Linked DNA regions of Haloglycomyces albus DSM 45210. The protein of the gene in region 1 interacts with the protein of each later gene in a pairwise test. Links are inferred from orthologs where the notes say so. Each region holds a gene or a part of one and is shown in the gene's direction. Other genes may lie near its edges.

Evidence for each region.
Region 2: the proteins of rlmB (region 1) and HALAL_RS0104900 interact in binary tests that used the Escherichia coli proteins (3 or more experiments, as listed by UniProt). The link is inferred for Haloglycomyces albus DSM 45210 from one-to-one orthologs.
Region 3: the proteins of rlmB (region 1) and tsaE interact in binary tests that used the Escherichia coli proteins (3 or more experiments, as listed by UniProt). The link is inferred for Haloglycomyces albus DSM 45210 from one-to-one orthologs.

Annotation. Positions count from the first base shown.
Region 1 is NZ_AZUQ01000001.1:1,731,391-1,734,508, forward strand. The notes cover bases 1-2,963. They hold rlmB (23S rRNA (guanosine(2251)-2'-O)-methyltransferase RlmB), read left to right. Parts: upstream 1-962; coding sequence 963-1,964; downstream 1,965-2,963. Other genes in these bases: cysS (cysteine--tRNA ligase), read left to right, coding at 1-944; HALAL_RS18575 (hypothetical protein), read right to left, coding at 2,302-2,448; HALAL_RS17550 (Hsp70 family protein), read left to right, coding at 2,447-2,963. Also shown: more of HALAL_RS17550, read left to right, coding at 2,964-3,118. UniProt on the Escherichia coli protein: Specifically methylates the ribose of guanosine 2251 in 23S rRNA.
Region 2 is NZ_AZUQ01000001.1:1,047,391-1,050,483, forward strand. What follows is about bases 1-2,938. They hold HALAL_RS0104900 (NAD(P)H-hydrate dehydratase), read left to right. Parts: upstream 1-721; coding sequence 722-2,155; downstream 2,156-2,938. Other genes in these bases: clpB (ATP-dependent chaperone ClpB), read left to right, coding at 1-213; HALAL_RS0104895 (holo-ACP synthase), read left to right, coding at 339-710; HALAL_RS0104905 (C40 family peptidase), read left to right, coding at 2,276-2,938. In the rest of the region: more of HALAL_RS0104905, read left to right, coding at 2,939-3,093. UniProt on the Escherichia coli protein: Bifunctional enzyme that catalyzes the epimerization of the S- and R-forms of NAD(P)HX and the dehydration of the S-form of NAD(P)HX at the expense of ADP, which is converted to AMP.
Region 3 is NZ_AZUQ01000001.1:1,161,344-1,164,436, reverse strand. What follows is about bases 47-2,984. They hold tsaE (tRNA (adenosine(37)-N6)-threonylcarbamoyltransferase complex ATPase subunit type 1 TsaE), read left to right. Parts: upstream 47-1,252; coding sequence 1,253-1,717; downstream 1,718-2,984. Other genes in these bases: tsaD (tRNA (adenosine(37)-N6)-threonylcarbamoyltransferase complex transferase subunit TsaD), read left to right, coding at 2,825-2,984; tsaB (tRNA (adenosine(37)-N6)-threonylcarbamoyltransferase complex dimerization subunit type 1 TsaB), read left to right, coding at 1,711-2,373; HALAL_RS0105455 (alpha/beta fold hydrolase), read left to right, coding at 47-1,161. Outside these bases: more of HALAL_RS0105455, read left to right, coding at 4-46; more of tsaD, read left to right, coding at 2,985-3,093. UniProt on the Escherichia coli protein: Required for the formation of a threonylcarbamoyl group on adenosine at position 37 (t(6)A37) in tRNAs that read codons beginning with adenine.

The DNA of each region.
Region 1 (3,118 bases):
CCCATCGTCGCCCCGAGGACGTGCAGTCCTCACCCGACACCGGTGACAAGCAGGATCCACGCGACTTCGCTCTCTGGAAGGGCTACAAGGAAGGCGAACCGGCCGACGCATGCTGGAACTCGCCGTGGGGCTACGGACGCCCCGGCTGGCACATCGAATGCTCGGCCATGTCACGCCGCTACCTCGGCGACGGATTCGACATCCACGGTGGTGGAGTCGACATCATGTTCCCGCACCACGAAAACGAAATGGCGCAAAGCCACGCGGCCGGTCTACCGTTCACCGCCTTCTGGGTTCATAACGGAATGCTCAATCTCTCCGGCAGCAAGATGAGTAAGTCCGTCGGCAATACGTTGTCGGTGACCGCATTGGCCGAAAAGGGCTTCCGCCCGGTCGATATTCGCTACTACCTGGTCAGCGCGCATTACCGCAGTCCGCTCGAGTATCACGACGAAAGCCTCAAAGAGGCCGCGGCCGCCTATGACCGCATCGCCAACTACGTGCGGCGCGCCGCCGAAGCGCTCGGTGAGGACAAAACCGACCCCGAGCAGGCCACCACCCCGATCCTCTGCGCCGACTTCGTCAACGCCATGGACGACGACCTCAACACCCCCATGGCCCTGGCCGCCGTCCACGATCAGATTCGCGAAGGGAATGCCGCCCTGGACGCGAAGAACCTGGAAGCAGCCGAGAGCGTGGCGGTCGGCGTCCGGTTCATGCTAAAGTTGCTCGGCCTCGACCCCCTAGATCCGCATTGGAACGAACCCGCAGACGCGAAGGGATCGGGGGCGCTGGACGCTCTGGTTTCCATTGCTCTACAGCAACGCAGCGACGCCCGGAAACGCAAAGACTTCGCTGCGGCCGACGCGATCCGCGACCAACTGTCGGAAGCCGGAATCCTCGTCAAAGACACGCCCCAGGGGCCAACCTGGACCACACAGTAATTCGAAGGGACATCGACCGTGGCTAATTCGAAACCACGCCGAAGCGGCCAAGCCAATAAGGGCAAGTCCGGTTTCGGAAGAGGCACCGGAGGCCAGAAAAAGGGCCTTCAGGGGAAAGGTCGTACGCTCAAAGCCGATCAGCGGCCTTGGCACAAGAAATACTCCGGTGAGGACAAGCCGCAGCGCACGCAATGGAAACAGAGCAAAGAACGCGCTAAGGCCGCCTCCCAAGGACGCACGAGCCGAATCGGGCAGGCCAAGACGCGCGACCACCGCGACGAGGGCCCGGAGCTTCTGCTGGGCCGTAACCCCGTGGTGGAGGCGCTGCGCTCCAAAGTTCCGGCTCGGGTGCTGTACGTGGCCTTCGGTACGCACCTGGACGAACGCATTGCCGAAGCCGTGCGGATCGCCCAGAACCGCGACGTGGCCGTCAAGGAACTGGCCCGCCGCGATCTCGACCGCAAAGCCCAGAACTCGATGCACCAAGGCGTGGCTCTCGAAGTCGAACCGTACGAATACGCCGACCTCGTCAAACTGCTCCACGACGCCAAATCGGGACCGCGTGCCCCACTGCTGGTCGCGCTCGACGGAGTCACCGATCCGCGCAACCTCGGGGCGATCATCCGGTCCACCGCCGCCTTCGGCGGCGACGGGCTCCTCATCCCGTCCCGGCGAGCCGCCTCGGTCACCGCCGTAGCCTGGCGTACCAGCGCCGGAGCCGCCGCCCGGCTTCCGGTCGCCAAAATCGTCAACCTGACCAACACCATCAAGGACCTCCAATCGGAGGGCTACATGGCCGTCGCCCTCGACTCCGCGGGCGACGAGGACGTCTTCAATCTCACCGCCGCCGATGAGCCCTTGGTGCTCGTCGTCGGCGACGAAGGCAAAGGCGTATCGCGCCTCGTAGCGCAGACCTGCGACTTCCGGGCCACCATTCCCATCGCTTCAGAGATCGAGTCACTGAACGCCTCAGTGGCAGCGTCCGTAGCACTCGCCGAAACCACACGGCAGCGAAGCTGACCGCTCAGCCGCTCCACAGCACGTTGTCTAGCGGTGTTCTCAGAACCCCGCGTGCGTGAGCACGCGTGGAACCTGAGAACTCCACTATTCAACGCACTGTGAACCGCCTGAGCTCCTAGCCAGCTCTACCGCCGCTGCACTTGCGCCTGTGGCGCTTCGTTCGCGGCTCGCCGGTTGGCTCGTCCCTGGGGATAGTGGGGTGGTTGAGCTCTATTGGAAGCGCGAGCAGCTCTATGGCGGCTTTGTACTGAAGCACTTGCGGTCGGCCGGCCAGTCGGTAGTTTGTGGATATCCCCCGGTCGGTCTTGAGCGCGTCAACCGATCCGTATCGCCTGGTTTAGACCGGTGTGGTGTAGGTCCAGGTGTGCTTGGCGGCTTCGATTTGCGCCTCGTCGTTGTGTGTGAAGATCTCGTTGACAGCGACGTCAAACCGAGTGGCACTCGTTGCGGTGCTCTGGACGGGATGTCCTAACCTGATACTCATGTCTCCCGGTTACCTTCTCAGCGTTGATCTCGGTACGTCGCACACCGTTGCCGTTATCCAGTGGCCTGACGGGCGTACGCGTCCGTTGTTGTTTGACGGCTCGCCCATCATGCCGTCGTCGATCTTTCTCGACCAGGCGGGCACGCTGCATACCGGGCGGGACGCCGAAGCGATGGCGGCGGCCGAGCCGGAACGATACGAACCCAACCCCAAACAACGCATCAACGACGGGTTCATCCTGCTGGCAGAGCGTGATATTTCGGTCGCGCAGGCGTTTGCCGGGATTTTGCGGCGGGTTGCCTCAGCGGCGGTCGAGTCGGTCGGGTCTCTGCCGGCGACGGTGTTGACCTGCCCGGCCGAATGGGGCGAGCGGCGGCGCGCGGTGTTGCAGGACGCGGCCGCGGCGGCGGGGTATCCGCCCGTGCAGATCGTGCCCGAACCGGTCGGGGCGGCCTATTATTACGCCGATCGCCTCGACCATCCCGTCGAGGCCGGGCAGGCGTTGGCGGTGTTCGACTTCGGCGGCGGCACCCTCGACATCGCCGTGGTCGCCCCCGACGGTACGGGTGGCTTCCGCGTCGTCTCCGAGGGTGGGTTGGCCGATCTCGGTGGCTTGGATGTGGACGCGGCGTTGGTGGAGCATTTGGGGGCCACCGTCGCCGACAGTCAC
Region 2 (3,093 bases), 680 kb from region 1 along the record:
CTGACTCTGAACGTGGACGACGCGGCGACCGGCTGGCTGTCCGAACGTGGATTCGATCCCGTCTACGGAGCCCGTCCGCTGCGGCGTTTGATTCAAACGGCGATCGGAGATCCCCTGTCGCGTGAATTGCTGGAAGGCAAGATCGTCGACGGCGACACTGTCAATGTTACGACCGCCGAGGCCGGTTCCGGTCTGGCGGTATCGAAGGGATAACCACGTATGCGCCGGTCCGGGACGGACGACTCCGGTCCGGCGCACCATCGTCTTAGTCTGCGCCGGTTACATATTTTGCACGCCTCGTAGTGTCGATAGCGCATTTTGCATGGCACTCTGGAATAGTGATTATCTCGGTGGGCATAGACGTCGTGGCGTTGCCACGTTTCGAACGAGTCGTAGAACGGACGCCGCATATCGTGGAGCGACTTTTCACGGACGTCGAACGAACGGGGCGGGACGGTTCACGCCGACGCCTGCAGTCCCTGGCGGCACGGTTTGCCGCGAAGGAAGCGATCGCCAAGGCCCTGGGCGCACCGGACGGTCTACATTGGCATGATTGCGAGATTCATTCGGCCTCCAGCGGTCGACCGGAGATCGTCCTCCACGAAACCGTCGCCCAAGCCGCCGAGGATCGCGGCATCAATCGTTGGCACGTCTCATTGACACACGATGGAGGGATAGCCTCCGCCGTGGTGGTAGCGGAAGCTGTGTAAAGGGGTCTCTCATGCGCCGAGCGTGGTCTGTCACGTCAATCCGAAAAGCCGAAGCCGCCGCCATGTCCGAACTGCCGGAAGGAACGCTCATGCAGCGGGCGGCGGCCGGGCTGGAACAGCAATGCGTCCGCCTGCTGAAACGTTACTGGGGCGGCGTTTACGGCCGCACCGCCGTTCTTCTGCTCGGCAGCGGCGACAACGGGGGCGACGCGCTGTTCGCCGGAGCTCGCCTAGCCCGCCGGGGCGTGCAGGTGACCGCCCTACAGGTGCTCGGCCAGGACTGTCACGCCGGAGGAAAAGCGGCCCTGCTGGCAGCCGGAGGCCGCCTCGCCGACGCCGACGAGGCCGTCCAATGTGACATCGCCGTCGACGGAATCACCGGAATCGGCGGACGACCGGGTCTCCCGGTCGACACGATTCAACGACTCAAGGCCATCCGCGCCGGAATCATCGTGGCCGTCGACGTCCCCAGCGGGGTCAACGTCGACACCGGCGAAGTCATCGGGCAGACCGTACGCGCCGACGTCACCGTCACCTTCGGAGGCCTCAAGGCCACCCACGTGATCGGAGAGGCCGCCGCGCTGTGCGGCGACGTCCGCTTGATCGACATCGGCATCACCACCCAGCTGACCCACGACCACCCCGCCTTGACTCTGCCGCAGGCGCACGACGTCGCAGGCTGGATTCCCCAGCCCCGACCGAACGACAACAAATACAGTCGCGGCGTCGCCGGAATCGCCGCCGGATCACCCGAATACCTCGGTGCACCCCTGCTCGCCTGCCACGGGGCCCGATCCGGAACGGCGGGAATGATCCGATACGCCGGACCCGCCCGAGAACAGGTCGCCGCGCGGCACCCCGAAGTCGTCACCACTCCCTCCGTGGCCGACACCGGCCGCGTCCAGGCCTGGCTGGCCGGACCCGGCATGGGCACCGACGAGCGCGCCGCAAACGAACTGGCCGACGTACTCGGCGCCGAACTCCCCACCGTTCTCGACGCCGACGCCCTGACTCTGGTGGCGCGGAACCCGTGTCTACTGGCCGAGCGAACCGCACCGCTCATCCTCACGCCCCATGACGGCGAATACGAACGCCTCTACGGTTCCAAGCCGACGTCCGACCGAGCGCGCTCGGCCCAGGCGCTCGCCGCGCGACTCAATGCGGTGGTACTGCTCAAGGGATTCCACACCGTCATCGCCGACCCGCACGGCACCACCCTGGTCAATCCCACCGGACACCCGGCTTTGGCCACGGCCGGGAGTGGAGACGTGCTGAGCGGTCTGACGGTGTCGCTATTGGCTTCGGGAATGGACTGTACACGCGCGGCGGTCACCGCCGCCTACCTGCACGGAGAAGCCGGAGCCATTGCCGCGGAACGGGGACGACCGGTCAGTGCCTCCGATATAGCCTCCGCCTTGCCGACGGCGTACGAACGTCTCTACTGAAAGGCATTCAGGTAAAAGATCACACGGGTGTCGGTCATGTTCTCCACCGGGCCTTGCGTAACTCGTTGCTGAAGCGAGATATCCTCGCAATAGTTCAATGATTTCCGCAAGGAGCCACCCGTGACACCATCACTCCGCAAACCCCAGCGTGTTCTCACGTGGACGGTGACCCTCGGCCTGCTGTCCACCCTGGCGGCCGGTCCCGCCTTCGCGCAGCGGGACGTCGATGACATCGAAGACGACATCGAGCAGGAGGACGAGACCCTCCAGGCCACCATCGAAGAGTACAACGCTCTGTCGGAGGACATCTCCGATACTGACCAGGCCATCACCGAGGTAACCGACGAGCTGGAGCCCTACGAGGAAGAGCTGGAGGAACTTCGGTCTCGTGTCGCCGATTACCTGGCCGAAATCCATATGAATCAGGGTCAGTCGGAGTTGCGGACGGTATTGGAATCCGGCTCTCCCGACGATTACGTCGAACGCCTGACACAGATGGGTGCGGCGACCATGTACCGTTCCGACGACATCAACGATTTGGTCACCGTCGCCGAGGACTACCAGGAACGCCTTGAGGTGCTGGAAGAACTGCAATCCGACCAGGCCGAACAGGAAGCCGAACTCGACGAACTGATCACCGACATCGAAAGCCGTATCAGCGACCTGCAGGACGAGTGGCAGACCGCCCCGGGAAACGCCATCGCCGACTACGGAATCGACTATATTCCCGGCGATCGTGGGGACATCGTGCGGCGTGCATTGAACAATGTCGGCGCTCCCTATCGCTGGGCCGAATCCGGTCCCAACGGCTACGACTGCTCCGGTCTCATTCTCGACGCCTACCGCGAAATCGGAATCTCCTTGCCGCACAACGCCCGGATGCAGTACAACCAAGCGGCCATCATCTCCCGCGACGAACTACAGCCCGGAGACCTGGT
Region 3 (3,093 bases), 570 kb from region 1 along the record:
CGCGTGGCGTCATGGAAGAAGCTGGGAATGGCCGGGGCCGCGGTCGGCGGCATTGCCGCCGGGGTCGCCACTACGATTGCGGTACCGAAGTACCTGGCGCGTCGGGCCAAGGCGGGCTCCGACGATCCTTACGCCGACGAACCGTTCGAGATGCCGTCCACCGATTCGATCCGGTCGGTGCCGAACCACGACGGGGTCTCGGTGCACGTGGAGACGGTGGGATCGGAAGAGGCTCCCGTGACGGCGGTGTTCCTACACGGCTACATTCAGAATTCGGCGACGTTTTACTTTCAGCGCCAGGCCTGCGCCGAGCGGATCAAGGACGGGTGGCCGGTGCAGTGCGTGTTTTACGACCAGCCGGGTCACGGCCTATCGGGTGCGCTCCCGAAGGTGGAGTACTCGATCGCGGACCTGGCCTCCACCCTGTCGCGGGTGGTGGACAGCGTGGCGCCCCGTTCGCGTCTGGTTCTGATCGGGCATTCCATGGGTGGAATGGTGATCCAGGAAGTCGCCGAGCGCTATCCACGGCTGTGGGAACGAGTGGATTCGGTGGCTCTGGTGTCGTCGTCCGCCTCTCCGCTGCGTGACGTCGATACCAAACCCATGCGAATCGTCCAGCGCATCAAGCGCACCGTGCTTCCGATGATGCAGCGGGTCAGTCGGTGGACACCGCAGTTGATCGAGCGGGCACGTCGTCTGGTGGGCGATTCGGTGTGGTTGACGGCGCGGAAACAGGCGTTCCTTGCACCGAACCCGTCTCCGTCTCTGGTGTCACTGATCGAACATATGAACAGAGACACTCCGATTCAAACGGTCGTCGGCTATATACGCGCTATTCTTGACCACGATGGGCGCAGCACCCTGCCGCTATTGTCCGAACGGGACGTATTGATCGTGGCCGGAACCGATGACGCCCTGACCCCGGTCAAGTGTTCTCGGGACATGGCCGAGGTGCTCACGCGGGCGGAGACGGCATTTGTAGCAGCGCGGCACAATCCCCAGTTGGAACAACCCCGCGAGATCTCACAAAAACTATTGGAGATAATCTACAAATCAGTAGAGAAGTCGAGCTCGCGGACCGGAACGATGTCCCCTCCCGCCGAATCGACCGTGAAAAGCACGCGTCATCGGTGGTGGAATCCGTTTCCGGGGAGGGTATGACCGGTGAGACACAGCCGAACGGGCTCTGTCTCGCCACCCGCGGGCGACCAGGGATGACGGAACGATAGAGGTGACGACTGTGAAGCTGACCATGAGGACGGCTGAGGACACGCACGAATTCGGCACACGCCTCGCCGAGGTACTGCGCGCGGGCGACCTGGTGATACTCACCGGGCCGTTGGGAGCGGGAAAGACCGCCCTGACCCAGGGGATCGGTGAAGGTCTGGACGTCTCCGGGCGGATCACCAGCCCCACGTTCATCATCGCTCGCAGTCACCGGCCGGGACGTCGCCGGCTTCCCCTGATTCACGTGGACGCCTATCGCCTGGGAGGTCTCGATGAACTCGACGACCTGGACCTCGACACCGATGTCGAACGCTCGGTGACGGTGGTGGAATGGGGTGCCGGTCTGGCCGAACGCCTCGGTGAGACGCACCTCGAAGTGACGTTGCGACGTAACAGTGACGATAGCCGTGAGATCGGCCTTATCGCCCGTGGGGGAGACTGGAACGAGCGCCTGAAAGAAATCGTGGAACCTGTAGGAGCCTTATGCTGACTCTCGTCGTGGACACCTCTACCAGTGCCGTTCAGGCTGCCATCGTCGATGTCTCGGCCGACGACGATCAAACGTCGAACGTCGCGGTACGAGCGCATCGCCGCCTGGTGGACAAACACGGCCACGTGGAGAACCTCACTCCCATGATTCAGCAGGCGCAGGAGGAAGCGGGGATCGGACCCCGTGACCTGGACGCGGTCGTCGCCGGAATCGGTCCGGGGCCGTTCACCGGGCTGCGCGTCGGTATGGTGACCGCGGCGGCGACGGCCTTCGCGCTGGACGTTCCCGTGTATGGGGTCTGCTCCCTGGACGGAATCGGCGCGGAGACGAGTGGGCGCACACTGGTGGCGGCCGACGCACGGCGCAAGGAAATCTACTGGGCCGAATACGACAATGGAGTTCGGGTCGCGGATCCCCAGGTGGGGAAGGCATCGGCCCTCCCCGAGCTGAAAGCCGATCGTGCGGTGGGCGAAGGTGCGTTGTTGTACGCCGACCGGTTGCGTCAGGACGTCGCCGACGAACCGCGTTATCCCTCGCTCGCCACCTTGGCGGCCGTGGCCCGACGTCGCATTCTCGACCGCGCCCCCTCCGACGAGATGACCCCGCTGTATTTGCGGCGCCCCGACGCCAAGCTTCTGTCGGAGCAAAAGAAGTAATGGCGCACCTGGCACGATTGCGTTGGTGGCACATCCCCCACATCGTGGCGATGGAAAACGAGATCTTCGGTGCCGACGCGTGGACCGCTCCCATGCTGTGGTCGGAACTGGCGTGCGGTTTCCGTTACCGTATCGCCGTGTCCGATGGAAACATCGTCGGTTATGCCGGGCTCGCCATGTATGAAGGCGGCGAAGAGGCCTGGGTGAACAACATCGCCGTGAGCCCCGAGGTTCGGCGCGGTGGAGTAGGTCGCCTTCTGCTGGAAGACATGCTGCGGACCGCCCGGGCCGACGGGAGGGAAGCGGTGCTTCTGGAAGTCGCCACCGACAATCTACCGGCTCAGAAGCTATACGCCGCCTACGGTTTCGAAGGCGTGGGCATACGAAAGAACTACTATCAGGCGACCGGACAGGACGCCGCCGTTATGCGCTTGGATTTGGAGGAGGCACAATGAGTGGGCCGCTGATTATGGGCATCGAAAGCTCATGCGATGAGACCGGGGTCGGAATTGTGCGTGGCCACGAGCTGCTCGCCGACGAAGTGGCCAGCTCGGTCGACGAACACGCCCGTTACGGCGGTGTGGTGCCGGAGGTGGCCTCACGTGCCCATCTGGAAGCGATGATTCCGACCGTGCGTCGTGCTTTGGAATCGGCGGACGTGAGCCTGAACGAACTCGACGGAATCGCCGTCACCGCCGGTCCGGGCTTGGCGGGAGCCCT